One region of the Streptomyces sp. NBC_01433 genome, then DNA from elsewhere that is predicted to be linked to it. Evidence: riboswitches for the same ligand, from Rfam matches in the RefSeq annotation. Region 1 holds a riboswitch; each other region holds the start of a gene.
The links. A riboswitch is a leader RNA that binds a small molecule or an ion and turns the genes downstream of it on or off. The one in region 1 is predicted to bind cobalamin.
Positions count from the first base shown of each region.

Region 2: linked by a shared signal. The riboswitch ahead of OG413_RS23005 (cobalamin biosynthesis protein) and the one ahead of OG413_RS26655 (CoA-acylating methylmalonate-semialdehyde dehydrogenase) in region 1 are both predicted to bind cobalamin.
Region 3: linked by a shared signal. The riboswitch ahead of OG413_RS03485 (ribonucleoside-diphosphate reductase subunit alpha) and the one ahead of OG413_RS26655 (CoA-acylating methylmalonate-semialdehyde dehydrogenase) in region 1 are both predicted to bind cobalamin.
Region 4: linked by a shared signal. The riboswitch ahead of OG413_RS37090 (ABC transporter substrate-binding protein) and the one ahead of OG413_RS26655 (CoA-acylating methylmalonate-semialdehyde dehydrogenase) in region 1 are both predicted to bind cobalamin.

Region 1 is NZ_JAPEPM010000001.1:5,943,800-5,951,280, forward strand. It holds gene tsaD (tRNA (adenosine(37)-N6)-threonylcarbamoyltransferase complex transferase subunit TsaD) at 1-641, shown strand, start outside; cobalamin riboswitch at 905-1,090, shown strand; gene OG413_RS26655 (CoA-acylating methylmalonate-semialdehyde dehydrogenase) at 1,314-2,813, shown strand; gene OG413_RS26660 (acyl-CoA dehydrogenase family protein) at 2,819-3,967, shown strand; gene OG413_RS26665 (enoyl-CoA hydratase/isomerase family protein) at 3,964-5,031, shown strand; gene mmsB (3-hydroxyisobutyrate dehydrogenase) at 5,028-5,957, shown strand; gene OG413_RS26675 (enoyl-CoA hydratase) at 5,954-6,736, shown strand; gene OG413_RS26680 (hypothetical protein) at 6,848-7,306, opposite strand.
Region 2 is NZ_JAPEPM010000001.1:5,107,817-5,115,297, reverse strand. It holds gene OG413_RS23015 (inorganic phosphate transporter) at 257-1,516, shown strand; gene OG413_RS23010 (hypothetical protein) at 1,529-1,786, shown strand; cobalamin riboswitch at 1,936-2,067, shown strand; gene OG413_RS23005 (cobalamin biosynthesis protein) at 2,193-3,134, shown strand; partial or broken gene OG413_RS23000 (cobyric acid synthase) at 3,131-4,786, shown strand; gene OG413_RS22995 (putative cobaltochelatase) at 5,236-7,269, shown strand; gene cobO (cob(I)yrinic acid a,c-diamide adenosyltransferase) at 7,269-7,481, shown strand, end outside.
Region 3 is NZ_JAPEPM010000001.1:808,929-816,409, forward strand. It holds gene OG413_RS03475 (DUF3311 domain-containing protein) at 1-138, shown strand, start outside; gene mctP (monocarboxylate uptake permease MctP) at 135-1,769, shown strand; cobalamin riboswitch at 2,003-2,132, shown strand; gene OG413_RS03485 (ribonucleoside-diphosphate reductase subunit alpha) at 2,277-4,685, shown strand; gene OG413_RS03490 (ribonucleotide-diphosphate reductase subunit beta) at 4,685-5,698, shown strand; gene OG413_RS03495 (hypothetical protein) at 5,717-5,929, opposite strand; gene OG413_RS03500 (GlxA family transcriptional regulator) at 6,011-6,985, shown strand; gene OG413_RS03505 (D-Ala-D-Ala carboxypeptidase family metallohydrolase) at 7,075-7,481, opposite strand, start outside.
Region 4 is NZ_JAPEPM010000003.1:56,058-63,538, reverse strand. It holds gene OG413_RS37105 (PRC and DUF2382 domain-containing protein) at 1-774, shown strand, start outside; gene OG413_RS37100 (ABC transporter ATP-binding protein) at 1,066-1,923, opposite strand; gene OG413_RS37095 (iron ABC transporter permease) at 1,920-2,915, opposite strand; gene OG413_RS37090 (ABC transporter substrate-binding protein) at 3,044-4,111, opposite strand; cobalamin riboswitch at 4,146-4,333, opposite strand; gene OG413_RS37085 (beta-ketoacyl synthase) at 4,568-5,791, opposite strand; gene OG413_RS37080 (acyl carrier protein) at 5,788-6,075, opposite strand; gene OG413_RS37075 (acyl-CoA dehydrogenase) at 6,164-7,481, opposite strand, start outside.

The sequences.
Region 1 (7,481 bases):
ACACCTCCCTGCTGCTCGTACGGGACCTGGCCCGCGATCCGATCACGCACCTGGGGGACACCCTGGACGACGCCGCCGGAGAGTGCTTCGACAAGGTGGCCCGGGTCTTCGGCCTGCCGTATCCGGGAGGCCCGGCCATCGACCGCGCCGCCCGGGGAGGCGATCCGCGTGCGGTGGCCTTCCCCCGCCCGCTGACCGGGCGGAAGGGGGACCCCTACGCGTTCTCCTTCTCCGGTCTCAAGACCGCCGCCGCGCGCTGGGCCGAGGGACACCGGGGCCGTGAGCTGCCGGTGGCCGACGGCGCGGCCTCGCTCCAGGAGGCGATCGCGGATGTGCTGACCCGCACGGCGCTGGCCGCCTGCCGGGACCACGGCGTCAGGACCCTCGTCGTGGTCGGCGGTGTCGCCGCGAACTCAAGGGTGCGCGCGCTCGCCGAGGAGCGGTGCGCGGCCGCGGGCGTGCGACTGCGCGTGCCCCCGATGACCCTGTGCACGGACAACGGCGCGATGATCGCGGCTGTCGGCGACCTCCTCGTACGAGCAGGAGCCGAGCCCGCCCCCCTCGACGTGTCGATCGACCCGTCCGCGCCCCTGGAATACGCGGCACTGACCCCCGGGGCGGCCGCGGCGAGGGCCGCCTGATGGCTGCCCGCGTCAGGATTCTCCGAGGCGGGTAACTGCTCGCGCACGCCGGTGTCCCGCGCGCCGAGAGGAGCGGACGTCGCCGGTTTCGCCCCCGGGTGGATCACGCGCCCGCTCCGGTCCCTCCGCCCCCTCCGCCCTCTCGGGTCCCTCCGGTTCCGAGGCGCGCCCGGCGCGCGGTCACGGCACAAGTCGGCTGCTCAGGAAGGCTGTTCGAGCGGCCGGTCACGACACGGGGAGTGGAGGGGTGGACTTACTAGGACGTCCAACTATATGTTCGTGGCACAAGGTCCGCGGTGCAGGGAAGCCGGTGTGAATCCGGCACGGTCCCGCCACTGTGACCGGGGAGTGTGCTGCCATCCACACGCCACTGGCGAGGTCTGCCGGGAAGGCGGGCAGCACGCGGGGATCCGGGAGTCAGGATACCGGCCGCGGAATGTTCCGTGTTTCCACGAGGATGGAGCAGACACGCATGGCACCGGTCCGTACGCATACCCACGACCCTGGTGATCCGGCGGAGCGTACCCGAACCACCGTGCGCTCATAGACCTCCGAGGCCCCCGGCCCCGCTGTTCGCTGTCCCACGGCCTTCCCCGGCGGTGCGCCCACCCGTGCGCCCGACGGCGTCCCGCCGTGCCATCCCCGGATCTCACCTGACGAGAGCAGGCATCCATGGTCCGTGAACTCACCCACTTCATCGGCGGCAAGCACACCACCGGTACGTCCGGCCTCTTCGGCGACGTGTACGACCCCAACACCGGCGCCGTCCAGGCACGCGTACCGCTCGCGGGCCATACCGACACCAGGATCGCGATCACCGAGGCGGTCAACGCGCAGCGGGAATGGGGCCGGTGGAACCCGCAGCGGCGCGCCCGCGTCCTGCTGCGCTTCCTCCAGCTCGTCGAGACGGAGCGCGAATCCCTGGCACGGATGCTGTCCGCCGAGCACGGCAAGACCGTGGCTGACGCGCACGGCGACATCCAACGCGGCCTGGAGGTGGTCGAGTTCGCCGCCGGAATCCCGCATCTGCTCAAGGGTGAGTTCACCGACAACGCGGGCACCGGAATCGATGTGCACTCGCTGCGCTCCCCGATCGGAGTGGTCGCGGGAATCACCCCGTTCAACTTCCCCGCGATGATCCCGCTGTGGAAGGCGGCGCCCGCTCTCGCGTGCGGAAACGCGTTCGTCCTCAAGCCGTCGGAGCGGGACCCGTCCGTGCCGCTGCGCCTGGCCGAGCTGTTCCTGGAGGCCGGTCTGCCGCCCGGTGTCCTCAACGTGGTCAACGGCGGCAAGGAAGCCGTCGACACCCTCCTGGAGGACCCCAGGGTCGGTGCGCTGGGCTTCGTCGGCTCCACTCCCGTCGCCGCCCACATCTATGCCACCGCCGCCGCCCACGGCAAGCGCGCCCAATGCTTCGGCGGCGCCAAGAACCACATGATCGTGATGCCGGACGCCGACCTCGACCAGGCCGTCGACGCGCTCATCGGCGCCGGATACGGATCCGCGGGAGAGCGCTGCATGGCGATCTCCGTGGCCGTGCCCGTCGGCGAGGAGACCGCCGACCGGCTCGTCGCCGCGCTCAGGGAACGCATCGGCACACTCCGCATCGGCCGCTCCGACGACCCGGAGGCCGACTTCGGCCCCCTGGTGAGCCAGGACGCCCTCGAACGGGTCCGCCGCTATGTGGACATCGGCGTCACAGAGGGCGCCGAACTCGTCGTCGACGGAAGGGATTTCACCCTGCCCGGCCATGAGAACGGGTTCTTCGCCGGGGCCTCCCTCTTCGACCGGGTCTCCTCACGGATGCGGATCTACCGGGAGGAGATCTTCGGACCCGTCCTGTGCGTCGTACGGGCCGCCGACTACGAGGAGGCCCTGCGCCTGCCCAGCGAGCACCCCTACGGGAACGGGGTCGCGATCTTCACCAGGGACGGTGACACCGCCCGCGACTTCACCCGCCGGGTGAACACCGGCATGGTCGGCGTCAACGTCCCCATTCCGGTCCCCGTCGCCTATCACACCTTCGGCGGCTGGAAGCGATCCGGCTTCGGCGACCTGAATCAGCACGGCCCGGACGCCATCCGCTTCTACACCCGCACCAAGACCGTCACCTCGCGCTGGCCCTCGGGCGCCAGGGAAGGCGCGAGCTTCACCCTCCCCACCATGGGATGAGCGCCATGACCACCACATCGCTCACCGAGGACCAACAGGCCCTGATCGAGACCACCCTCGACTTCGCGCAGGACCACCTGGCCCCCCATGCCGTCCAGTGGGACCAGGACAAGCACTTTCCGCTCGACACGCTGCGCAAGGCCGCCGGGCTCGGGCTCGGCGGCGTGTACGTACGGGAGGACGCGGGCGGCAGCGGCCTCTCCCGCGCCGACGGTGTCCTCGTCTTCGAGGCCCTGGCCTCCGGCTGCCCGTCCATCGCCGGCTACCTCTCCATCCACAACATGGTCGCCTGGATGCTCGACACCTATGGCGACGAGGGGCAACGCGCACGGTGGCTGCCCCGGCTGTGCGCCATGGACGACCTCGGCAGCTACTGCCTCACCGAACCCGGCGCGGGATCGGACGCCGGGGCGATCGGCACCCGCGCGGTGCGGGACGCGGACGACTACCTCCTCACCGGCGTCAAGCAGTTCATCTCCGGAGCGGGCGCATCCCAGGTGTACGTCGTCATGGCACGCACCGGGGGAGCTGGCCCAGACGGCATCTCCGCGTTCGTCGTGGACCGGGACGATCCCGGCCTCTCGTTCGGGCCGAACGAGAAGAAGATGGGCTGGAACGCCCAGCCCACCCGCCAGGTGGTCCTGGACGGGGTCCGAGTGCCCGCGGACCGGCTGCTCGGCCGGGCGGGCGACGGCTTCCGCATCGCGATGAACGGCCTGAACGGCGGCCGGCTCGGTATCGCCGCCTGCTCCCTGGGCGGCGCCCGTAGCGCCCTCAGCAGGAGCCTGTCGTATCTCGCGGGCCGTGAGGCGTTCGGCGCCCGGCTGCTGGACCAGCAGGCCCTGCAGTTCCGCCTTGCCGACATGGCGACCGAACTCGCCGCCGCCCGCGCCCTGCTCCACCAGGCCGCCGAGGCCCTGGACCGCGGAGACCCGCAGTCCCCGCAGTTGTGCGCGATGGCCAAACGCTTCGCCACCGACACGGGCTACTCCGTCGCCGATCGTGCCCTCCAACTCCACGGAGGCTACGGATACGTGAACGAGTACGGCATCGAGAAGATCGTCCGCGACCTCCGGGTCCATCAGATCCTGGAAGGAACCAACGAGATCATGCGCGTCATCGTGGCCCGCGGACTGACGGAGGCGTTCCGGTGACCGCCGCCGAGGAGCACGTGCTGCTCCGTACCGAGGGCCGCGCGGCCCACCTCACGCTCAACCGGCCGAAGGCGCTCAACGCCCTCACCCACACCATGGTGCGGCGCATCGACGCGGCACTGACCGTCTGGGAGCACGATCCGGCGGTGGAGACCGTGATCATCACCGGTGCCGGTGAACGCGGCCTGTGCGCCGGCGGCGACATCCGCTCCATCTACGAGGACGTGCGCGCCGGGAACACGGCCTCGGCCGGCTTCTGGCGGGACGAGTACCGGCTCAACGCCCGCATCGCCCACTACCCGAAGCCGTACGTCGCCATGATGGACGGAATCGTGATGGGAGGCGGCGTCGGGGTCTCCGCGCACGGCAGCGTCCGCATCGTCACCGAGCGCTCCCGGATCGCGATGCCGGAGACCGGCATCGGCTTCGTCCCCGACGTGGGCGGCACCTATCTGCTCGCCCTCGCACCGGGCGAACTCGGTACCCACCTCGCGCTGACGGGCGCGCGGATCGGCGCGGGCGACGCGCTGCTGTGCGGGCTCGCCGACCACTTCGTTCCCTCCGCGGATCTGCCCCGGCTGCTCGGCGACCTCGCCACGCGACCGGTGCGCGACGTGCTCCCCTCGTACGTGCGGGAGGCGCCGCCGGGCGAACTGGCCGGTCACCGGCCCTGGATCGACGCCTGCTACCGGGCCGGCACCGTCGAGGAGATCCTTGTCCGGCTGCGCGCCCACGGCTCGCGTGCCGCGGCGGAGAGCGCCGACACCCTGGTCGCCAAGTCGCCCACCGCGCTGAAGGTCACGCTCGCCGCGCTCCACCGGGCACGGAGGCTCGGCCCGTTGGAGCGCGTTCTGGAGCAGGAGTACCGGATCTCCTGCGCCGCACTCGCCTCGCACGACCTGGCGGAGGGGATCCGGGCGCAGGTCATCGACAAGGACCGCAGCCCCCACTGGACACCGGCCACCCTGGCCGAGGTCTCCGGCGCGGACGTGGCGCGCTACTTCGCCCCGCCCGCCGGGGGCGGACTCCACCTGGCCGCAACCGCACAGGAGGTGCCGTGGTGAACAGCAGGCGCACGATCGGCTTCATCGGCCTCGGCCACATGGGCGGCCCGATGGCGGCCAACCTCGTCCGGGCCGGCCACCGGGTCATCGGCTACGACCTGATGCCCGAACTGCTCAGCACGGCCGTGGCGAACGGGGTGGAACCGGCCGGATCATCGGCGGAGGCAGCCGCGACGGCGGACGTGGTGCTCACCATGCTGCCCGCGGGGCGCCATGTCCTGGGCCTCTACCGGGAGGAGGGGGCGTTGGCCGCCGCCCGGCCCGGCACCCTGTTCATCGACTGTTCGACCATCGATGTGGCCGACGCGCGAAGCGCCCACGAGACCGCGGTCGCGGCGGGGATGCGGGCACTGGACGCCCCGGTCTCCGGGGGAGTGGTCGGCGCGGAGGCCGGCACCCTGACCTTCATGGCGGGCGGCGGCGAGGCCGAGTTCGCCGAGGCGGACCCGCTGCTGGCGATCATGGGGAAGCGGGCGGTGCACTGCGGCGGGCCCGGCGCCGGGCAGGCCGCGAAGATCTGCAACAACATGATCCTCGGCATCTCGATGATCGCGGTGAGCGAGGCGTTCGTCCTCGGCGAGAGCCTGGGCCTGTCCCACCAGGCTCTGTTCGACGTGGCGTCCACCGCGTCCGGCCAGTGCTGGGCCCTGACCGTCAACTGCCCCGTGCCGGGTCCCGTCCGGGGCAGCCCGGCCAACCGCGCCTACCGTCCCGGCTTCGCCGCCGAGCTGATGGCCAAGGACCTGGGACTCGCGGCCGACGCCGCCAGGGCCGGTGGTGTGCATGCGGAACTCGGCATGAGAGCGGCAGAGGTGTACGCGGCCTATGCCGAGGGGGCCGGGACGGGCCGGGACTTCTCCGGGATCGTCGGAACCATCAGGGAGAAGTCGGCACCGCACACGGTCCGGGACGGAGACGGCGCATGACCACAGAGCCCTACGAGACGATCCGGGTCGAACGCACGGGGCGTACCGCACTTCTCACGCTCGACCGCCCCAAGGCCCTCAACGCACTCAATGTCCAGGTGATGAACGAGGTCGTCGCCGCGACGGCGGACCTGGACCGGGACCCCGGCATCGGCTGCATCGTCCTCACCGGATCGCCCAAGGCATTCGCGGCCGGAGCCGACATCAAGGAGATGCGGCCCCACAGCTATATGGACATGTACCTCAGCGACTGGTTCACCGCCTGGGACCGGCTCGGAGCGCTGCGGACTCCGACGGTCGCGGCCGTCTCCGGATACGCGCTCGGCGGCGGATGCGAGCTGGCGATGCTGTGCGACATCCTGCTGGCCGCCGACACCGCCGTGTTCGGACAGCCCGAGATCAAGCTGGGCGTCATCCCCGGTATCGGAGGCTCCCAGCGGCTGACCCGTGCGGTGGGTAAGGCCAAGGCCATGGAGATGTGCCTGACCGGCCGCACCATGGACGCCGCGGAGGCGGAGCGGGCCGGTCTCGTCTCGCGGGTGGTACCCGCCGACGACCTCATCGGCGAGGCGCTCGCCGTCGCCGAGACCGTCGCCGGGATGTCCCTGCCCGTCGCGATGATGGCGAAGGAAGCGGTGTCCCGGGCCTTCGAGACGACCCTCGCGGAGGGGGTCCGCTTCGAACGCCGGCTCTTCCACGCCGTGTTCGCGACCGCGGACCAGAAGGAGGGCATGACCGCCTTCGTCGACAAGCGACAGCCCGGCTTCACTCACTCCTGACGCAAGGGGCGGCCGGACCGTGCCACCCGCTGAAGACGGGTGGCACGGTCCGGCCGCACCGACACGTCGATCCGCTGTCCCGATCCGACACGTCGGTCAGTTCGGACCGGTTCAGAACACGAACGGGCCGGGCGACTGCGCGGAGGTTGCGTTGCAGGTCGCGGTGATGCCGAAGACCACAACCTTGAGGGATGTGGCCGCCAGGCTGTCTCCCGAAGCGACCGTCCCGCCGAGCGGCCCCGTGGACACGGGACTTCCGGCGGGGATGGCCGGGTTCGCGTTACCGGTGAAGGTCACCGAGCCCGCACCCTTGTTGGTGAGCGTAAGCGTTGATTTGACGGAGTTCGCGCCGATACTGATGGGGGCGGTGATGGCGGACGTCGAGACGTTGATGGTCGCGGCCGTACCGTTCTGGGCGGCAGTGAGGGTCGCACTGCCCGAGCCGTACGAGCCGCAGTCGAAGGAGATGGTGGCGGTGGTGGGGGCGACCGCGCCGGCCGTGGGGGCCAGAACGAGCGTGCCCGCGGCGAGGGCGGAAAAGACACCGAGTCGCCGTAAACCGTGCCTCATGATGTTTGCCCTTCATGTGGGGGGACTGCCGGCGCGCCGGGGCTGCGTGCCGCGCCGGAACCAACTTACTGACGAGCCGTCAGCAAGGTGGTCCCCCATTGAGACATGGTCGCCTTGAGGCAACAAGACACACCGCCATGATTTTTGACATGCAACGGTCAATTGACCGGGGTGT
Region 2 (7,481 bases), 840 kb from region 1:
GCGGCCGGGACCCCTCGCGACCCCGGGTGACCGGAATCTCTTACGAGTGACAGAACCGCGGCTCAAAATCTTCGCCAAGCGGGGGCAAAGGGCAGTCCTCGCACCGCCTCAGGGGCGTAACCAGGCCCCTCGCGTACACAAGCGGAGTGATCCCAATCCATTTGGGATCACCACAGCGCCCCGCCCAGTTCATCTTCCGTTCACTCAGGTTGCCTACGGTCCACGAGCCACTGACGTCGAACGATTGCCTGGGTAAATGGAACACATCACGCTGCTGCTCGCGATTGTGGTCGTGACAGCTCTCGTGTTCGATTTCACGAACGGTTTCCACGACACCGCCAACGCGATGGCCACCACCATCTCGACCGGCGCCCTGAAGCCCAAGACAGCGGTGGCCATGTCCGCCGTTCTCAACCTGATCGGCGCGTTCCTGTCGGTGGAGGTCGCCAAGACGATCTCCGGCGGGATCGTCAACGAGGACGGCCTCAGAACCGAGGTCATCTTCGCGGCGCTCGTCGGCGCCATCCTGTGGAATCTGCTGACCTGGCTGGTCGGCCTGCCCTCCAGCTCCTCCCACGCCCTGTTCGGCGGCCTCATCGGCGCCGCCGTCATGTCGGCCGGCTGGTCCTCGATCAACGGCGGCACCGTCGTGACCAAGGTGCTGCTGCCCGCGATCGCCGCCCCGCTCGTCGCCGGTCTCGCCGCGCTGCTGGCCACCAGGCTGACGTACCGTCTCAGCCGCAAGGTCACCGACGAGGCGCAGCTGAAGTCGACCGCCAAGGGCTACCGGGCCGGCCAGATCGCCTCGGCCGGTCTCGTCTCGCTCGCCCACGGCACCAACGACGCGCAGAAGACGATGGGCATCATCACCCTGGCCCTGGTCACCGGTGGCGTCCTGTCCCCCGGCTCCAACCCGCCGGTCTGGGTCATCGTCTCCGCCGGTGTCGCCATCGCCCTGGGTACGTACCTCGGCGGCTGGCGCATCATCCGCACCATGGGCAGCGGCCTGACCGACCTCAAGCCGCCGCAGGGCTTCGCCGCCCAGACCAGTGCGGCCACGGTCATCCTGGCCTCCTCGCACCTCGGTTTCTCGCTCTCCACCACCCAGTCCTGCTCCGGCGCCGTGATGGGCGCGGGCCTCGGCCGTAAGGGGGGCGTGGTCCGCTGGTCCACCGCCACCCGGATGTTCGTCGCCTGGGGCCTGACCCTGCCGGCCGCGGGCCTGGTCGGCGCGGGCGCGGAGTTCCTGACCAAGCAGGGCGGCTGGGGCGTCGCCGTCGTCGCGGTCCTGCTCGTCGCGGGCTCCGGTGCCATCTGGCTGCTGTCGCGCCGCAAGCCGGTCGACCACACCAACGTCACCGGCGGCGGCGCGGAGGACGAGCCCGCGGGCGTCGTCACCACGGCCATGGCCGCCGTCACCCCGCCCCCCATCGGCACCACGGCCACGGACCTCAAGACCACCATCTCGGCTCCGGCCGGAACGCCCGCCGACCCGGCGCGGCCGGCCACGGTGTAAGGACAGATCCCCATGAACATCGACTGGGCAGCTCTCGCCTCCGTCTTCGGTGTCAGCCTCGTGGTCACCGTGGCGCTGGTCGGCCTCTTCACGCTCGGCATCATCGGCCTCTCCAAGCAGGCGTCGACGCAGGCTTCGACGGCACAGGGTTCGACGGCGCGGGCGGGCGGCTCCGGCGGCGCGTTCACGCCGGTCCGCGCCGGTGCGTACCTCTGCTTCGCGCTGTGCGTGGCGGCGGTCGCGTACGGGATCTATCTGATCGTCGCCTGACCCGCGTCACCGCTCCTCCATCGGGCCGGACACACCGTGTGTGTCCGGCCCGATGTGCGTCTGGGCACACTGCGGCCCCGCAGGTCAACGGCAAGTTGACGGGCGTTCTCACAGCGTGGTGGACTGCCGGAGCCGTTTACGGCGACAGCAGAGGAAGCCGGTGCGAATCCGGCGCGGTCCCGCCACTGTCACCGGGGAGCAGTCCCCCACATCGGAAGTCACGGTCCGCCGACGCGGGCTGGAAGGCCGGGGGAACTGCGGATCCGGAAGCCAGGAGACTCTCGTCGCCGGTCACGTCGAACCAGGGCGCGGACCCTGAGTGAGGACATACGCCATGCCTGGCCGCCGTGCGCCGGAACCTGTGTCGCCCCCTGCGAGAACCTCCCGCACCGCGGTCGGCTGAGCCATGCGTGCCGACCGCATCTTCGCGTACGGCGCCACGGCCGGACTGATCGGTGACCGCCTGCTCGGTGACCCCCGCCGGGGGCATCCCGTCGCCGGGTTCGGCCGGGCGGCGGCAGCCACCGAGCGCCTGCTGTGGCGCGACCACCGCGGGCGGGGCGCCCTGCACACCCTCGTCTGCGCCGGAGGCGCCGCGGGAGCCGCCGCGCTGGCCTCCCGTGCCGTACGGGGCCGCCCCGCCGCGGCTGTCGCGCTGACCGCCGCCACCACCTGGTCCGTGATCGGTGGTACGTCGCTGGGCCGTGAGGCGCGCGCCATCGCGGGCGCGCTCGCCGCCGGGGACATCGACGTGGCCCGGGAGCGGCTGCCTCATCTGTGCGGGCGTGATCCGCACTCGCTCGACGGGCCGCGGATCGCCCGCGCCGTGGTCGAGTCCGTCGCCGAGAACACCTCGGACGCCGTCGTCGGCGCCCTCGTCTGGGGCGCCCTGGGCGGGGTCCCCGGACTCGTCGCCTTCCGGGCCGTCAACACCCTGGACGCCATGGTCGGCCACAAGTCGCCCCGCTACCGGCGCTACGGCTGGGCCTCGGCCCGCCTGGACGACCTGGCGGGATGGCCCGGAGCCCGGCTGACAGCCGCGCTGGCCGTGGTGGCCGGGGGACGTCCGGGCGAAGCCGTACGGGCGTGGCGTGCGGACGCGGGCAGCCATCCGAGCCCCAACGCGGGTCCGGTGGAGGCCGCGTTCGCGGGGGCGCTCGGCGTACGGCTCGGCGGGACCCTGGCGTACGCCGGGCGCGTTGAGCACCGGCCGGTGCTCAACGCGCCCGGTCGGGCGGTGGAGAGCGCCGACATCGAGCGAGCGGTGCGACTGTCGCGCCGGGTGAGTGCGCTGGCCCTCGGCGTGTGCGTGGCGGGCCGGCTGATCGCGGGACGGAGACGGACATGAGCGGCGGACTGCTGGTCGCCGGAACCACATCGGACGCGGGCAAGAGCGTCGTCACGGCCGGGATCTGCCGGTGGCTGGTGCGCCAGGGGGTGAAGGTCGCGCCGTTCAAGGCGCAGAACATGTCGCTCAACTCCTTCGTGACCCGCGAGGGCGCGGAGATCGGCCGGGCCCAGGCGATGCAGGCCCAGGCCGCCCGGGTGGAGCCGACCGCGCTGATGAACCCGGTGCTGCTCAAGCCCGGCAGTGACCGTTCCAGTCAGGTCGTCCTGATGGGGAAGGCGGTCGGTGAGATGAGCGCCCGCGGCTATCACGGAGGACGGCAGGAGGCGCTCCTCGGGACCGTCGTGGACTGTCTGGAGCAGCTCCGGGGCACGTATGACGCCGTGATCTGCGAGGGGGCGGGCAGTCCCGCCGAGATCAATCTGCGGCGCACCGACATCGTGAACATGGGCATCGCGCGGGCCGCGCGCTTCCCCGTGCTGGTGGTCGGCGACATCGACCGCGGGGGCGTCTTCGCCTCGTTCTTCGGTACGACGGCACTGCTGAGCGCCGAGGACCAGTCGCTGGTCGCGGGTTACCTCGTCAACAAGTTCCGCGGCGACGTCTCGCTGCTGGAGCCGGGTCTGGACATGCTGTACGGGCTGACCGGGCGGCGCACGTACGGGGTGCTGCCCTTCGCGCACGGCCTGGGCATCGACGAGGAGGACGGTCTGCGCGTCTCGTTGCGCGGTGCCGTACGGGAGTCGGTCGTCGCGCCGCCGCACGGCGAGGACGTGCTGCGGGTCGCCGTGTGTGCCGTACCGCTGATGTCGAACTTCACCGATGTGGACGCGCTGGCCGCCGAACCGGGTGTGGTGGTGCGGTTCGTGGACCGGGCCGAGGAACTGGCCGACGCGGACCTGGTGATCGTGCCCGGTACGCGCGGGACGGTGAAGGCGCTGGCCTGGCTGCGGGAGCGGGGGCTCGCCGACGCGCTCGTGCGGCGGGCGGCCGAGGGGCGGCCGGTGCTCGGCATCTGCGGCGGGTTCCAGGTGCTCGGTGAACAGATCGAGGACGAGGTGGAGTCGCGGGCCGGACAGGTCGACGGGCTGGGGCTGCTGCCGGTGCGGATCCGGTTCGAGCGGGCCAAGACGCTCGCGCGGCCGGTCGGTTCGGCGCTCGGGGAACCGGTGGAGGGGTACGAGATCCACCACGGGGTCGCCGATGTGCGGGGCGGCGAGCCGTTCCTGGACGGGTGCCGGGTGGGCTCGGTGTGGGGGACGCACTGGCACGGGTCGCTGGAGAGCGACGCGTTCCGGCGGCGGTTCCTGGCGGAGGTCGCGCGGGCGGCGGGGCGGCGGTTCGTGGCCGCGCCGGACACGAGTTTCGGGGCGCTGCGGGAGGAGCAGTTGGACCGGCTCGGGGATCTGGTGGAGGAGCACGCGGATACGGATGGGTTGTGGCGGTTGATCGAGGGTGGGGCGCCGGGGGGGTTGCCGTTCATCGCGCCGGGAGCGCCGGTGGTGGGGGCGGGTGTGTCTGCGGGTGGTGGTGCGTCGTCTGTGGGGGGTGGTGCGCCTGCGGCGGGCTTGTCTCCCCGCCCCGCCCCTTCCCGAAACCGGGGCTCTGCCCCGGACCCCGGTCCTCAATCGCCGGACGGGCTTGAAGTTGCCCGCCACGCGGCGCAGGAGCCGGACAGGCTTGAAGTTGCCCGCCACGCGGCGCAGGAGCCGGACAGGCTTGAAGTTGCCCGCCACGCGGCGCAGGAGCCGGACAGGCTTGAAGTTGCCCGCCACGCGGCGCAGGAGCCGGACAGGCTTGAAGTTGCCCGCCACGCGGCGCAGGAGCCGGACAGGCTTGAAGTTGCCCGCCACGCGGCGCAGGAGCCGGACAGGCTTGAAGTTGCCCGCCACGCGGCGCAGGAGCCGGACAGGCTTGAAGTTGCCCGCCACGCGGCGCAGGAGCCGGACAGGCTTGAAGTTGCCCGCCACGCGGCGCAGGAGCCGGACAGGCTTGAAGTTGCCCGCCACGCGGCGCAGGAGCCGGACAGGCTTGAAGTTGCCCGCCACGCGGCGCAGGAGCCGGACAGGCTTGAAGTTTCGGATGTCAACAAGGAGGCCCTGTGAGTACGCCGTATCCCTTCACCGCGATCGTCGGGCAGGACGATCTTCGGCTCGGGCTGTTGCTGAACGCCGTCAGTCCGGCTGTCGGCGGGGTGCTCGTGCGGGGGGAGAAGGGGACCGCCAAGTCCACCGCCGTGCGGGCGCTCGCCGCGCTCATGCCGGAGGTCTCCGTGGTGCCGGGCTGCCGGTTCTCGTGTGACCCGGGTGTTCCCGATCCGGCGTGTCCCGATGGGCCCCACGGCGACGGAACCGGCGTGTCGCGGGCCGCGCGGACCGTGGAGCTGCCCGTCGGGGCCTCCGAGGACCGGCTCGTGGGCGCGCTGGACATCGAGCGGGCGCTCTCCGAGGGCGTGAAGGCTTTCGAGCCGGGGCTGCTGGCCGACGCGCATCGCGGGATTCTGTACGTGGACGAGGTCAACCTGCTCCACGACCATCTGGTGGACCTGCTGCTGGACGCGGCGGCCATGGGTGCTTCGTACGTCGAGCGCGAGGGCGTCTCCGTACGGCACGCGGCGCGTTTCCTGCTGGTCGGAACCATGAACCCCGAAGAGGGCGAGCTGCGGCCGCAGTTGCTGGACCGGTTCGGGCTCACGGTCGAGGTGGCCGCGTCCCGTGACACCGACCAGCGGGTCGACGTCGTGCGGCGCAGGCTCGCCCATGACGACGATCCGGTCGCCTTCGCCGCCCGCTGGGCCGACGAGGAGTCCGCGCTCAGGGAACGGATCGTCGCCGCGCGCGCCCTGCTCCCCCGTGTCGTGCTGGGCGACGGCGTGTTGCGGCAGATCGCGGCGACCTGTGCGGCGTTCGAGGTCGACGGCATGCGCGCCGACATCGTGATGGCCCGTACCGCGACCGCCCTGGCCGCCTGGGCGGGGCGCGAGGAGGTGCTCGACGAGGATGTGCGGCAGGCCGCGCTCCTGGCGCTCCCGCACCGGCGTCGGCGCAATCCGTTCGACGCGCCCGGTCTGGACGAGGACAAGCTGGACGACACGCTCCGGGAAGCCGCCGAGGACCAGAGCAACGGCGAGGGCGAGGGCGACAACGATCCGGACCCCGACGGGCCGCACCCGGACGGTCCCGGTGACGGGGGCGACGACGGCGGTGGCGGTGGCGTGCCGCCGCAGGCCGACAGGAGCGACACGCCGGGGCCCGCGCACGAGGGCAGCACCGACGCGCCGGGGCGTTCCGCCGGTGCGGAGCAGCAGCCCGTGGCCTCGGCCGAGCCGTTCCGGACGAAGATGCTGAGTGTGCCGGGGCTCGGCGAGGGTGCTGCGGGGCGGCGGTCCCGGGCCCGTACCGAGCACGGCCGTACGACCGGGTCGCGGCGCCCGCAGGGTGCCCTGACGAAGCTGCACCTGGCGGCGACCGTGCAGGCGGCGGCGCCGCACCAGCACGCACGCGGACGGTCCGGGCGCGGCCTCGTCGTCCGCCGCGACGATCTGCGGCAGGCGACGCGGGAGGGGCGCGAGGGCAATCTGGTGCTCTTCGTCGTGGACGCCTCCGGTTCGATGGCGGCCCGGCAGCGGATGAGCGCGGTGAAGGGTGCGGTGCTCTCGCTGCTGCTGGACGCCTACCAGCGGCGGGACAAGGTCGGCCTGGTCACCTTCCGGGGCAAGGACGCCGAGGTGGCGCTGCCGCCGACCTCGTCGGTGGACGCGGCGGCGGCGCGGCTGGAGTCGCTGCCGACCGGGGGCCGTACGCCGCTGGCCGCCGGGCTGCTGAAGGCCCATGACGTCCTGCGGGTGGAACGGCTGCGCGATCCGTCGCGGCGGCCGCTGCTCGTCGTGGTGACGGACGGCCGGGCGACCGGCGGTCCCGAGCCGGTGGCGCTCGCCGGGAGGGCCGGACGGCTGCACCGCTCCGAGGGCACCGCGTCCGTCGTCATGGACTGTGAGTCGGGGATCGTACGCCTCGGGCTCGCCGCACAACTCGCCCGGGATCTGGGGGGTACCGCCGTCACGCTCGACGAGTTGCGGGCCGACTCGATCGCCGGGCTCGTCAAGGACGTCACCACAGCCGGGAGGGCCGCGTAATGCCACAGGGACAGCCGACATCGGTACCGGACGACGGGCTCACCACCCGTCAGCGGCGCAACCGCCCGCTGCTGTTCGTCCACACGGGCATCGGCAAGGGGAAGTCGACGGCTGCCTTCGGTCTCGCGCTGCGGGCCTGGAACCAGGGCTGGCCCATCGGGGTGTTCCAGTTCGTGAAATCGGCGAAGTGGAAGGTCGGCGAGGAGAACGCG
Region 3 (7,481 bases), 5.1 Mb from region 1:
GAGCCGACGTTCATCGGCATCCCGTTCTTCTACTGGTACCAGATGCTCTGGGTGCTCATCTCGACCGCGCTGACGATGGTCGCGTACAAGCTGTGGCAGCGTGACCAGCGCGCCCGCAAGGGCGGTGCTTCCGCATGAAGGACGGCGTGAACGGCGTCGCGCTCGGCGTCTTCATCTTCTTCTTCCTGGCCGTCACGGTCATCGGCTTCATGGCCGCCCGCTGGCGCAGGGCCGAGAACGAGGCGAGCCTGGACGAATGGGGTCTGGGCGGGCGGTCGTTCGGCACCTGGGTCACCTGGTTCCTGCTGGGTGGCGACCTCTACACGGCCTACACCTTCGTCGCCGTCCCGGCGGCGATCTACGCGGCGGGCGCGGCGGGCTTCTTCGCGGTTCCGTACACGATCCTCGTCTACCCGCTGATCTTCACCTTCCTGCCGCGTCTGTGGTCGGTGTCGCACAAGCACGGCTACGTCACCACCTCGGACTTCGTCCGCGGCCGCTTCGGCTCGAAGGGGCTCTCGCTGGCGGTCGCCGTCACCGGCATCCTCGCCACGATGCCGTACATCGCGCTCCAACTCGTCGGCATCCAGGCGGTGCTGGACGTCATGGGCGTGGGCGGCGGGGAGACCACGCACTGGTTCATCAAGGACCTGCCGCTGCTCATCGCGTTCGCGGTGCTCGCCGCGTACACCTACTCGTCCGGGCTGCGCGCGCCCGCGCTGATCGCGTTCGTCAAGGACGGCCTGATCTACCTGGTCATCGTGGTGGCGATCATCTACATCCCGATCAAGCTGGGCGGGTTCGACGACATCTTCGCCAAGGCGGGCGAGGCGTTCGCGCAGAAGAACCCGGCGACCGGCCAGCCGCGCGGCGCCCTGGTCCCCGGCGACATGGGCCAATGGGGGTACGCCACCCTGGCCCTGGGCTCGGCGCTGGCGCTCTTCATGTACCCGCACTCGATCACGGCGACGCTCTCCAGCCGCAGCCGTGAGGTGATCCGGCGCAACACCACGATCCTGCCGCTGTACTCGCTGATGCTGGGCCTGCTGGCGCTGCTCGGCTTCATGGCGATCGCCGCCGGGGTCAAGGTGGACAACGGTCAGCTGGCCATCCCGCAGCTGTTCGAGAACATGTTCCCCGACTGGTTCGCGGGCGTGGCCTTCGCCGCCATCGGCATCGGCGCGCTGGTGCCCGCGGCGATCATGTCCATCGCCGCGGCCAACCTCTTCACCCGCAACATCTACAAGGACTTCCTGAAGCCCGACGCGACACCCGCGCAGGAGACGAAGGTCTCCAAGCTGGTCTCGCTGCTGGTCAAGGTCGGGGCGCTGGCCTTCGTCCTGACCATGGACAAGACGGTCGCGATCAATTTCCAGCTGCTGGGCGGCATCTGGATCCTCCAGACGATGCCGGCCCTGGTCGGCGGTCTCTTCACCCGGTGGTTCCACCGCTGGGCGCTGATCGCGGGCTGGGCGGTCGGCATGCTGTACGGGACGGTCGCCGCGTACGGCGTGGCCAGTCCCACGCAGAAGCACTTCGGCGGGTCGTCGAAGGAGATCCCGGGCATCGGCGAGATCGGCTACATCGGGCTGACGGCGTTCGTGCTGAACGTCGTCGTCGTGATCGTCCTGACCCTCGTCCTGAACGCGCTGAAGGCCCCGGCGGGGGTCGACGAGACCTCCCCCGCCGACTACACGGCGGATGTCGGCGACGCGGGCGTCAAGGCGACGCTGCCGCCCGCGACGGCGGGTGCGCCGGGCGGTCACTGACCCCCCGTATCAGCGGTACGCGGGCCGTCACGTCTCCCCCTGGGGGGCGCGGCGGCCCGCACGCTTTCCGGCGCCCCGGACAACGACGCGGGAGTGGGCGGAACGGCCCCGTACGGGGCTCCCAGCGGGGCTGGAAGCCCCTTCCCGGCCTGCCGCCGGAGGCCCTCCGGCCGACGCTCCGTCAGGGCTCAACACACCTCGCGACACAACATGTGGGGGCTGCCTCATCGGGCGGCCCCCACATGTATGCTCGTGCTCGCTGTCGTCGCAGGGGAATCCGGTGCGAATCCGGAACTGTCCCGCAACGGTGTATTCAGTGTGCTTTTGCACACCCGAAGTCCGACGACCTGTCGACAGCGCGTCCGGCTCGACCGAACCGGACGCCAAGACGTCCGGGCCTCGCGGATGGGCCGGTGGACGCCGTACGCAGTGCTGCCCCGCTCCGGGCTTCGCGCTGCCCGGCTGCCCCGCTCTCCGCCCGGCCCCCGCCGAGCGAGGGAAAGCCCAGTGACCATCGCGCCAGCCGATCCGGTTTCAGCCTCCGCCGCAGCCGCCGAGGCGACGGAAGCCACGACCGACGCGCCGGGGACCGCACTCCTGCGGACCCTGACCGACCTCACCGTCGATCTGCCCGACACCGACCCCGGACGGGTCGCCGCCGCCGCGCTGCGCGGCCGCAACGCCCGGTCGGACGAGGCCGAGCTGCGTTCGCTGGCCACCGAGGCGGCCGCGGGCCTGATCTCCGAGGACCCGGCGTACTCCCGGCTCGCCGCCCGGCTGCTGAGCCGTTCCATCGCCGACGAGGCCGCCGGACAGGGCGCGCTGTCGTTCTCCGCCTCGGTCGCCGTGGGACACCGCGAGGGCCTGATCGCCGACCGTACGGCCGCCTTCGTGGCGCTGCACGCGGCCGCGCTCGACGCGCTGGTCGAGCGGTCGCTGGCCGACGGCGCGGACGACCGCTTCGGCTACTTCGGGCTGCGGACGCTGCACAGCCGCTATCTGCTGCGCCACCCGCACACCCGCCAGGTCATCGAGACGCCGCAGCACTTCATGCTGCGGGTCGCGGCCGGTCTGGCCGAGGACGAGACCGTGCGCGCGCTGGACGAGGTCGCGGCGCTGTACGGCCTGATGAGCCGGCTGGACTACCTGCCCTCCTCCCCCACGCTCTTCAACTCCGGCACCCGGCACCCGCAGATGTCCTCCTGCTATCTGCTGGACTCGCCCAAGGACGAGCTGGACTCGATCTACGACCGCTACCACCAGGTGGCGCGGCTCTCCAAGCACGCGGGCGGCATCGGCCTCTCGTACTCCCGTATCCGCGCCCGCGGTTCGCTGATCCGGGGCACCAACGGGCACTCCAACGGCATCGTGCCGTTCCTGAAGACGCTCGACGCCTCGGTCGCCGCGGTCAACCAGGGGGGCCGCCGCAAGGGCGCCGCCGCCGTCTACCTGGAGACCTGGCACGCGGACATCGAGGAGTTCCTGGAGCTGCGCGACAACACGGGTGAGGACCAGCGGCGTACGCACAACCTCAACCTGGCGCACTGGATCCCGGACGAGTTCATGCGCCGGGTCGACACGGACGGGCAGTGGTCGCTGTTCTCGCCCGCCGATGTGCCCGAGCTGGTGGACCTGTGGGGCGACGGGTTCGACGCGGCCTACCGTGCGGCGGAGGCGTCGGGGCTGGCCCGCAAGACGATGCCCGCGCGTGACCTGTACGGCCGGATGATGCGTACGCTCGCGCAGACCGGCCAGGGCTGGATGACGTTCAAGGACGCCTCCAACCGGACGGCCAACCAGACCGCCGAGCCGGGCCGCGTCGTCCACTCGTCGAACCTGTGCACCGAGATCCTCGAAGTCACCGACGACGGCGAGACGGCCGTCTGCAACCTCGGCTCGGTCAACCTGGGGTCGTTCGTCGCGGACGGGTCCATCGACTGGGAGCGGCTGGACGCCACCGTGCGCACCGCCGTGACCTTCCTGGACCGGGTCGTCGACATCAACTTCTACCCGACCGAGCAGGCCGGGCGCTCCAACGCCCGCTGGCGCCCGGTGGGCCTGGGCGCGATGGGCCTCCAGGACGTCTTCTTCCAGCTCCGGCTGCCCTTCGACTCCCCCGAGGCGCGGGCCCTGTCGACGCGGATCTCCGAGCGCATCATGCTCGCGGCGTACGAGGCGTCCTGCGACCTCGCCGAGCGCTCGGGCCCGCTCCCGGCCTGGGCCGAGACCCGGACCGCGCGCGGCGTGCTGCACCCCGACCACTACGACACCGCGCTGAACTGGCCGGAGCGCTGGGAGGCCCTGCGCGCCCGCGTCGCGAAGACCGGGATGCGCAACTCGCTGCTGCTGGCCATCGCGCCGACCGCCACGATCGCCTCGATCGCCGGGGTGTACGAGTGCATCGAGCCGCAGGTGTCCAACCTGTTCAAGCGCGAGACGCTCAGCGGTGAGTTCCTCCAGGTCAACGCCTATCTGGTGGACGAGCTGAAGCAGCTCGGCGTCTGGGACGCCCGGACCCGTGAGGCGCTGCGCGAGGCGAGCGGTTCCGTGCAGGGCTTCGCCTGGATCCCCGAGGACGTGCGGGCGCTGTACCGCACCGCGTGGGAGATCCCGCAGCGCGGCCTGATCGACATGGCGGCGGCGCGTACGCCGTTCCTCGACCAGAGCCAGTCGCTGAACCTGTTCCTGGAGACGCCGACGATCGGCAAGCTCTCCTCGATGTACGCGTACGCCTGGAAGCAGGGGCTGAAGACGACGTACTACCTGCGCTCGCGCCCGGCGACCCGGATCGCCCGTGCCGCGTCCGGTTCCGCGTCCGCCACCGCCCCCATCCCCGTACAGCAGGCCCAGGCTCCCGACGCGGACGCCATCGCCTGCTCCCTGGAAAACCCCGAGTCCTGCGAGGCCTGCCAGTAATGAGCTCCAACGACAAGAACCTGCTCGACCCGGGCTTCGAACTGACCCTGCGGCCGATGCGCTACCCGGACTTCTACGAGCGCTACCGGGACGCGATCAAGAACACCTGGACGGTGGAGGAGGTCGACCTGCACTCCGACGTCGCCGACCTCGCCAAGCTCTCCCCCGGCGAGCAGCACATGATCGGCCGGCTGGTGGCGTTCTTCGCGACCGGTGACTCGATCGTCTCCAACAACCTCGTGCTGACGCTGTACAAGCACATCAACTCCCCGGAGGCGCGGCTGTATCTGTCGCGGCAGCTCTTCGAGGAGGCCGTGCACGTCCAGTTCTATCTGACGCTGCTCGACACGTATCTGCCCGACCCGGACGACCGGGCGGCGGCGTTCGACGCGGTCGAGGAGATCCCCTCCATCCGCGAGAAGGCGCAGTTCTGCTTCAGGTGGATGGATTCGGTCGAGAAGATCGACCGGCTGGAGACGAAGGCGGACCGCCGCCGCTTCCTGCTGAACCTGATCTGCTTCGCGGCGTGCATCGAGGGGCTGTTCTTCTACGGCGCCTTCGCGTACGTCTACTGGTTCCGCTCGCGCGGCCTGCTGCACGGCCTCGCCACGGGCACCAACTGGGTTTTCCGTGACGAGACCATGCACATGAACTTCGCGTTCGAGGTCGTGGACACCGTCCGCAAGGAGGAGCCGGAACTCTTCGACGACGAGCTCCAGCAGCAGGTCACCGACATGCTGAAGGAGGCCGTCGAGGCGGAGCTTCAGTTCGGCCGCGACCTGTGCGGCGAGGGCCTGCCCGGCATGAACACGGAGTCGATGCGCCAGTACCTGGAGTGCGTGGCCGACCAGCGGCTCACCCGCCTCGGCTTCCCCCCGCTGTACGGCTCGGAGAACCCGTTCTCGTTCATGGAGCTCCAGGGCGTCCAGGAGCTGACGAACTTCTTCGAGCGCCGCCCGTCCGCCTATCAGGTGGCGGTGGAGGGCTCGGTCGGCTTCGACGACGACTTCTGAGCGGTCCGTCGGGCCGGGTCAGATCCTGGCCCAGCTTCTGAGGTGGGGGCGCCGCGTGGCCGTGACCGGCTGCGCGGCGCCTGCCGTTCGCGGGGGTTCGGCCTCGCGGGCCCGTTCCGCTTCTCTCAGCTCACGGTCGATGCGGCGCTCACGGGCGAGCCCGACGAACGTCGGCAGCAGGAAGAGGGCGAAAACAACCGTAATGCCCAGGTAGTTCAGGAATGTGTTCATGCCCCTACTCTCGTCCGTGCGGGCGGATTGCGGCAGTGGCAGGACTGTCACACAGCATCGAATTACTGCCACACTGCCGTCATGCTGAAAAATGTCGCCGCCCTGCTGCTCGACGAGGTCCACCCCTTCGAACTCGGCGTGCTGTGCGAGGTCTTCGGACTCGACCGCAGCGACGAGGGGCTGCCGGTGCACGATTTCGCGGTGGTCTCGGCGGAGGGCCCGGAACTGCGGACGCACGCCGGGTTCACCATCAGCACGCCCCACGGCCTGGACCGCCTGGAGGAGGCCGACCTCATCGCCGTGCCGGCGGGCAGTCATTTCATGGAGCGGGAGTATCCGGAGGAGGTCCTGGACGCGCTGCGCCGGGCCGTGGAACGCGGCGCACGGGTGCTGAGCGTCTGCTCCGGCGCGTACGTCCTCGGCGCGGCCGGGCTGCTGGACGGCCGCCGCTGCACCACCCACTGGCGGCACGCCGACGAGCTGGCCCGGCGCTTCCCCGAGGCCGTCGTGGAGCCGGACGTGCTGTACGTGGACGAGGGGCCGATCATCACCTCGGCGGGCACCGCCGCCGGGATCGACGCCTGTCTGCATCTGGTCCGCCAGGCGCACGGCCCCGATGTCGCCAACACCATCGCCCGCCGCATGGTGGTGCCACCGCACCGCGACGGCGGCCAGGCCCAGTACATCCAGCGCCCGCTGCCCCGCACCAGGTGCGACACGGTCGGTGAAACCCTCGCCTGGATGGAGCGCCACCTCGACCGGGAGATGACCGTCGAGCAGCTGGCCGGCCTGTCCCACATGTCCCCGCGCACGTTCGCGCGCCGCTTCCAGCAGGAGACGGGGACCACCCCGTACCGCTGGCTGCTGCGGCAGCGGGTGCTGCTGGCCCAGCACTTGCTGGAGACCTCGGACGAGACCATGGACACGATCGCCGGGCAGACCGGCTTCGGCAACGCGGCGGCGCTGCGCCATCAGTTCGTACGGTCCCTCGGGACGACGCCGAACGCCTACCGCCGCACCTTCCGCGGTCCGGCCGCGCTCTCCGAGGCCGTCTGATCCCGCACGGCCACCGCACACGGGGTCGTACACGGCCGCCGCGCACACGAGGGGGCCCCGCTCGCACGGGCCCCTCGCCCACCGCCCGGTCAGATGCCGCAGCTGGACGCCGACCAGTAGTGGCTCGGACCCTGGTTGACGTGCACGTGGTCACCGTGGCCGGGGTACCCGGGGCCGAGGATCCCGTTGAAGCCGTGGTTACGGGCCTGCTTGGCGAGGGTGCACAGGGAGTGCGGCCCGGCGCCGAGGTCGGCCGCGTCTCCGTACAGATGGCGGCTGTTGGCGGCTCCGCCGACGGCCGCGTTGCAGGAGGTGGAGCGGAAGCCGCTGGTGACGCGGATGGACTGATCACCGAGGGCGCGCCGCAGGGCCTCCAGCTTCCACATGGTGCTCAGGGCGTTGGCCTTGGCCGTTCCCGCGGCGACCGCACCACCGGCCCAGGTGCTGTTGCAGGTGTTGTGCTCGCCGTACGTGAAGTGGACCGGCGTGCAGTCGT
Region 4 (7,481 bases), on a different contig from region 1:
GACAGCGTCAAGGACGCCCCGAGGGTGGACGCGGACGCGCACCTGTCCGTCTCGGAGGAGGAAGAACTCTACCGGCACTACGGGCTGACCAGGAAGGCCGGCACCATCGGTGACAAGGGACGTGCCGGTACCGGCACGCCGACCGCCGCCGGAACCGGTGCGCTGGACGCTGCGGGTGCCGCGGGCGCCGGAACACGGGGCGCGGCAGCCACGGGCCGCACCACCACCACCGGCACCGGCACGACCGCGGACATGGCAGGAGCGGGTACCGGCATGGGCAAGCATCGTGGCATGGACACCTCCGCGACGGCACGCCCACTCGCCGGAGCCGGGGCCGAACGGTCCGCCACCGGACTCGGTGGCAAGGAGGAGATGATCCGTTCCGAGGAGCAGCTGCTCGTCGGAACGGAGGAGTACGAGAGCGGAAGGGCACGCCTGCACAAGTACGTCGTGACGGAGAACGTCACCCGCACCGTGCCGGTGTCCCACGAAGAGGTACGGGTGGTCCGCGAGCCGATGCGTCCGGGCGAGAAGTCGGCCGGGACGCAGAACATCGGTGAGCAGGACGTGGAGGTGACGCTGCACGCCGAACGCGCCACCGTCCGCAAGGAGGCCGTCCCGGTGGAGCGCGTCCGCCTGGAGACCAACAGGGTCACCGAGCAGAAGGAGGTCTCCGCCGAGGTTCGCAAGGAGAAGATCGACTACGCGGACGGCAAGGACATGGGCACGGGCAAGGACATGGGCGGCGAGTTCGGCCAGGGACGCCGCCGCTGACCCCCGCACACCGCGGCCGAACGCCGCTCCCATGGTCTCGATCGCCGGGCGGGCTGCTGTCGCAGCCCGCCCGGCGCGATGGGTACAGGCTTTCCGGCGCGGCGCTCTTCCCCGGTCCGCGAGCCGCCCGGCGCGAACTCCCGGACGGTGACTCGATCTCCCTGACGGTGACTCCAACTCCCGTGCCAGTCACGCGAACTCCCTGACGGTGACTCCAACTCCCGTGCCAGTCACGCGAACTCCCGGACGGTGACTCCGACTCCCGGCCGGTGACCGGTACGACGGCGTCCCCTACCGCGCGTCGGCCGGTCGACGACCCGGCAGGAAACGTACCGACGGCCGCCCGTCCGGGCCGTCCGGGGTGACGACCGCCCGTACCCGGTAGACGTCCTCGACGAGCTCTGCGGTGATCACCTCGGCCGGGGTGCCGGCCGCGACCACCCGGCCCGCCTTCAGCACCGTGATCCGGTCGCAGAACATCGCGGCGAGGTTGAGGTCGTGCAGCGCGATCACGCTGGTGACCGGAAGCGACGCGACCAGGGACAGCAGCTCCAACTGGTGCTGGATGTCGAGGTGGTTCGTCGGCTCGTCCAGGAGGAGTTCGCGCGGCTGCTGGGCCAGGGCGCGGGCGATCTGGACCCGCTGGCGCTCACCGCCGGACAGGGTGTGCCAGAACTGTCCGGCTCGGTCGGCCAGTCCGGTGCGCTCCAGCGCTTCGCGTACGGCCTCCTCGTCGGCCCGGTCCGGGGCGGACCACGCGCGGCGGTGCGGGATGCGCCCGAGACGTACGACATCCAGCACGCTGAGTTCGACCTGGGTGGCCGCGTGCTGGTCGACCACGGCCACGCGCCGGGCCACGGTGCGGCGGCCGATGTCGCCGAGCGGGCGGCCGTCCAGCGTGACGGTGCCGCTGCCCGGGGCGAGGACGCCCGCGAGTACCCGCAACAGGGTCGACTTGCCCGACCCGTTGGGTCCGAGGAGCGCGACGGTGGCGCCGGGCGGCGGCGTGATGCTCACCCCGTCGAGGATGAGCCGCCCGCCCGCCTCCCGGCTGACGCGTTCGGCCCACAGGCCCCCGGTGCCCTTGGTGCCCCCGGTACCTTCGGGGGTTCCCGTGCCCTCGGTGGCCCCGGTGGGCCGGCGCGTCATGCGGTCCTCCGGGTGCGGTACAGGACGAGCACGAAGGCGGGCACCCCGATCAGAGCGGTGACGACTCCGACCGGCACCTCCTGGGGGTCCAGGACGGTCCGGGCGAGGGTGTCGACCCAGACCAGGAAGACCGCCCCGGCCAGGGCGGTGACGGGGAGCAGCCGCCGGTGCCCGGAGCCGGTAAGCGCGCGGGCGGCATGCGGCAGTACGAGGCCGACGAACCCGATGGCGCCCGCGGAGCTGACCAGCGCCGCGGTGAGCAGGGCGGTGGTGCACAGGAGCACGATCCTGGTGCGGGCGACATGGACGCCGAGGGCCGCCGCCGCGTCCTGGCCGAAGGCGAAGGCGTCAAGGGTACGGGCGTGGCCCAGGCAGATCAGCAGCGTGCCGGCGAGGACGGCGGCGCAGACCCCCACGTCGCTCCAGCCGACCCCGGCCAGCGAGCCGAGGAGCCAGAACAGCACCCCGCGGGTCTGCTCGGCGTCGGCCGCGGTCATGACGACGAAGGAGGTGAGCGCCGAGAACAGCTGCATCGCCGCGACACCGGAGAGCACGACCCGGTCGACCGTGCCCCCGAGGGTGTGGCTGAGCAGCAGGACGAGGGCGAACGAGCACAGGGCCCCGATGAACGCCCCGGTCGAGATCGACACCGCTCCCCCGCCGACCCCGAGGACGACCACCACGACCGCGCCGGTCGAGGCGCCCGACGAGACTCCCAGGACGAAGGGGTCGGCGAGCGGGTTGCGCAGGAGCGACTGCATCACGGTGCCGCACACCGCGAGCCCGGCGCCGCACACGGCGGCGAGCAGGGTGCGGGGCATGCGCAGGTTCCAGATGATGCCGTCCCGGATCGGAGTGAGTGTCGATTCACCGACGCCGAGATGCGCGGCGACGGCGGACCAGACGTCGGGGACGGAGATCCGGGCCGGCCCGATGGTGACGGCGACCGCGACGGAGAGCGGGAGCAGCGCGAGACCGCAGGTCCACAGCAGTGCGACACGCGTGCGCCGTACGCGGGCACGGGCGCGAGGCGCATGGGGCCCGAGCGCCCCGCCCGGGCCGGAGGGTTGTGCGGGCCGGGTCTTCCCCGCCGGTGCGGCGGCGGCGCGTTCGGTGTCCGTCACCCGCTGAGTCCGAAGTCCCGGAGTCCGGCGGCGACGCGTTCCAGACCCTCGACCGTCCGGATGGACGGGTTCAGGGCCTGGCCGCTGAGCAGCACGTACCGCCGGTGCTTGACCGCGTCCATGTTCTTCGTGACGGGGTTGGACTCCAGGAACGCGATCTTCTTCGCGGCGCTCTCGGCGGTCTGTGCCTTGCGGGTGAGGTCACCGATGACCAGGACGTCGGGGTCGCGGTCGGCGACGGTCTCCCAGCTGATCTGCGGCCATTCCTCGTGGGTGTCGTCGAAGACGTTCTTCGCGCCGAGTTCCCTGGTGATGATGCCGGGGGCGCCGCAGCAGCCGGCCAGGTACGGGGCCTTGGAGTCGGAGAACCAGTAGAGGAGGCTGGCGTCGGCGGCGTCGCTGTCCGCGGTCGCCTTCGCCACCCGGGCCCGCAGCCTGCCGACAAGCTGCTCGCCCCGCTCCTCGACGCCGAACACCCGAGCCAGGTCACGCACTTCGGCGTAGACGCTGTCCATGGTCAGCTTCGCGGTGCGGGATCCGTCACCGCCCCTGCTGTTGTCCTTGCCGGTGCAGTCGGCGGGCGAGACATAGGTGGGGACGCCGAGTTCCTCGAACTGGTCGCGGGGGGCGACGCCGCCCTTGGCGAGCGTCGAGGCGAACGACGCGCTGACGAAGTCGGGTTCCTTGTCGAGGACCTTCTCCGACGAGGGCCGGTTCTCGGCGATCCGCTCCACTTCCGCGTTGGCCTTCTCCAGCCCCTTCATGACCGGGTCGGTCCAGGTGGAGGTGCCCGCGAGCCTGTCGGCGAGGCCGAGGGAGAGGAGGATCTCCGTCGATCCCTGGTCGAGGGAGACGGCCCGTTCCGGTGCGGCCCCGACGGTGACGGTGCGGCCACAGTTCTCGATGGTGACGGGGTAGCCGTCGGCGTTGCTCCCACCGGCCGTCGAGGATTCGGTTCCGCCACCGCAGCCGGTCAGCAGGACGAGTCCCGCCGTGAGCAGGGCAGCGGCACGTACGGGCTGGGCTATGGGCGGCACGGGGTCCCTCTGCGTCTCTGGGCTCATGCGCGGAGCCCGTGGTACGGAGCGCTGCGTCCCGGTGGGGGCCGCAGGTGCCAGCAGGTTTTCGGACTCGGGTTCCTTCGGACGGGGCGCCTTCCCGGAGCACCGTGGTGTTCCAGTGGCCGTGGCCCCGCCCGTCCCCCTCACCGCTGCGCGTCAGTTCCGGTTTCGCACCGGATTCCCTGACTCCTTGCGTGGAGTTCGACTGGCGTTGGCAAGCTATCACGCGCTGTGCCGGGTCCCGGTGGCAGTGCGTCGCGGCCGGTTCGACGAGGGCTGACTCGTAGCGGGCGCGTGCGTTGAAGGGCTGCGCGACGACGGCAAGTGCGTTGCGCCGCGTGAGTTGCGGCCGGTGCGTTGCGGCCGGTGCGTTGCGGCCGGTGCGTTGCGGCCGGTGCGGCCGGGAGGTCGTCCCGCCGCACCGGCCCGAAAGTGTCTCCGTCGGCTACCGGCGCTCGGCTACGGGCGCTGCAGAGCGACCACGGCGTTGTGGCCGCCGAAGCCGAAGGAGTGGCTGACGGCCCGCCGTACCGGCAGCCGCAGCGGGAGCTTGGTGACGCAGTCGATGTCGAACTCGGGCGCCGGGGCGTCCAGGTTGGCGATCGGCGGTACGACACCGTGCTGAAGCGTGAGGATCGTCAGCCCGGCCTCGATGGCACCGGCTGCCCCCATGCAGTGCCCGAGTACGCCCTTGGGGGCGGTGACGGGCGGCCGGTGCGGGTAGGCCCGGCTGATGAGGGCGGCTTCGGTGGCGTCGTTCAGCGCTGTGGAAGTGCCGTGCGCGTTGACGTGGTCGACGTCTTCGGCGCGCCATCCGGCGTCCCGCAGTGCGGCGTCGACGGCTGCTCGGGCGATGGTGCCGGAGGGATGCGGGCTGGTGGGATGGTGGGCGTCCGTCGTGGCGCCGGTGCCCGCGAGCAGCGCCCTGGGGGTCGTGCCCCTGGCGCGGGCGTCCTCGGCCCGTTCCAGCACCATGATGGCGGCGCCCTCGCCCATCACGAGTCCGGCCCGGTCCGCCGCGAAGGGCCGGCAGAGCCTGGACGGGTCGCCGTCCCGGAGCGCCGCTGCTCCCGAGCGGGCGAAGCCGGTCATGGCCACCGGGAACACGATCGACTCGGTGGCTCCGGCGATCGCGATGTCGCACTGCCCGGTGGCCAGCAGATCGCGGGCCACGGAGAGCGCGGTGACCCCCGACGAACAGGCCGTGCACGGCGCCAGACTGGGGCCGGTCGCCCGCATCTGGATGGCGATCTCCGCCGCGGGCATGTTCGGGATCGTGAGGAGGATGCCCGCGGGTGAGGTGGCCGCGGGGCCGCGCCGGTCCAGTGCGACGGCCTGTTCGGTCAGTCCGGCGGAGCCTCCGCTGCTGGTGCCGACGACCACGGCCACCCGGGTCCCGTCCCAGCCTGCGGGGTCCAGGCCGGCGTCGGCGACCGCTTCCCGTGCGGCCAGGACGGCGAACTTGACGTACTTGCCCATGCGGAACGCGGTACGGCCTCCGACCGCGGCGTCCAGATCGATGCCCGAGACCGTGCAGGCGAAGTCGACCGCGCAGCCTTCGAGCTCAGGGACGGTGCGGGCGGGTGAGACCCCGGCGCAGACGCCGTCCCAGGTGGTGTCGGTGTCGTTGCCGACCGGGGTGATCATCCCCAGGCCGGTGACGGCGATGGCGGGCTTGTTCATCGGGCGCAGCTCACCGGCACCGCACCGTCGACGGCCGCACGGATGAACTCCGAGATGTCGGTGAGTGTGGCGTCCTTGTAGAGCGTGTCCGCGTCGGCGTCGACGCCCAGCGTCTCCTTGATGATGACGGCGAACTCGGCGACGGCCAGGGAGTCCATCTCCAGACTTTCCATCGTCGACTCCGGGAAGATCTCGGAGTCGGGCACCTTGAATGTCCCGGCCAGGACCTCGGTGATCTTCGGGTGAATCGTCCTCGCGGCCGTCACGGTCTTCGCGGTGTTCACTGTCTACCTCTCATCGGCATGTACCTCGAACGGCGGGTAGTTGAACGCATCTACCCACCGCCGAAATAACTGGATGACGACGTTCCGGTTACGCCTTCCGGCGAACCGATTCGTCTACGCTCACCTGCGGCTTCTCCAGCCACCGGGACAACACGGAGGTCGTTCCCCAGTACGCCAGCAGAACGCCGCCGACGCCGGCCGCCCCCACGCTTTCGCGCACCGAACGGCGGCGGATACGGTCCCGGACGCGCATGCGCGCGGACCGTGTCTCCCGCCCGCCCTGGCCGCACTGCGACGCCCGGTCCTCGCCCCGGTGCCAGGCTCCGTCGGGGTCGTCGTAGGCGTCCGCGTAATCGGGCCCCGCGATCGGCCGGTCGGCGAGCAGCGCGTCGGGCAGAGCGAACGAATCGACCAGCGCGGGGGCGTGCTCCGCGACCGCGGCGATCAACCGCTCGATGGCGTCCGGCAGCTCCTTTACCTGATCGGCGGTCACCTGTCCGGCCGCGAGCAGGTCGCCGCTGTTGCGGTCCACCCACTGAAGGGCGAACAGCCGCTCCAGCTCCCCCAGTCGGTCCCTGGCCGGTCCTTCGGGCAGGCCCTCCACGGCGTGTGCGTACGCCTCGGCCGCCTGCCGGTACGCGTACGCCTCGACACCGCGCAGGGCCGGTCCGGAGGCCGCGTTCCAGCGGCCGAGGAAGTCGCCGAACGGTGCCGCGCGCATCCGCTCCCGGGCCCGGGTGAAGCAGATCTCCTCCACCGCCGCGAGAAGCCTGCCGAGGAACCGCGGGTCGGCCAGGTCGCCCGGGGCCGCGGGGGCGGCGGACCCGTCCCGCGGTGCGAAGCCGAACATCATCTCGGCGGCCGCCTTGGCATGGATGGCGAGATTGTCCCCCTCGGCGGTGATCACTCCCTCCACGCCGCTGAACACCTCGGTCATGCCGTTGTTCTCCAGCAGCCCCTGCGCTCCGCACCTCTCCCGGCACTCGACGATGACATCGCGGGCCTGCCAGGTGATCCATCCCTTGGCCACGGCGACCAGGCGCTCCGCGTCGTCCCGGTCGGCGTCGGTGCGCTCCTCCCACCGCTGGAGCGCCCTGCGGTGCAGCAGGCTCATCGCGAAGACCGTGGCCATCGCCCCGGCGAGCGGGCCGTGATGGGTCCGGTGGGCGTACACCGGTACCCGCTGGGAGGCGCGGGAACCGGTGATGAGGCGGTGGCCGCCGTAGCGGACGGCGATGGCCAGGGTCACCCGGGCGGATCCGACCGCGCAGGCACTCATGGAGATCTTGCCGGGGGCGACCCGCTCGATGGAGGCGAGGAACCGGCGCCTGCGGTTGGCCACTTCACTGGTGAACTCCCCGCGGTCGCCGACCGCGCCCTGCTCACCGGCCAGCAGGGCATCGCGC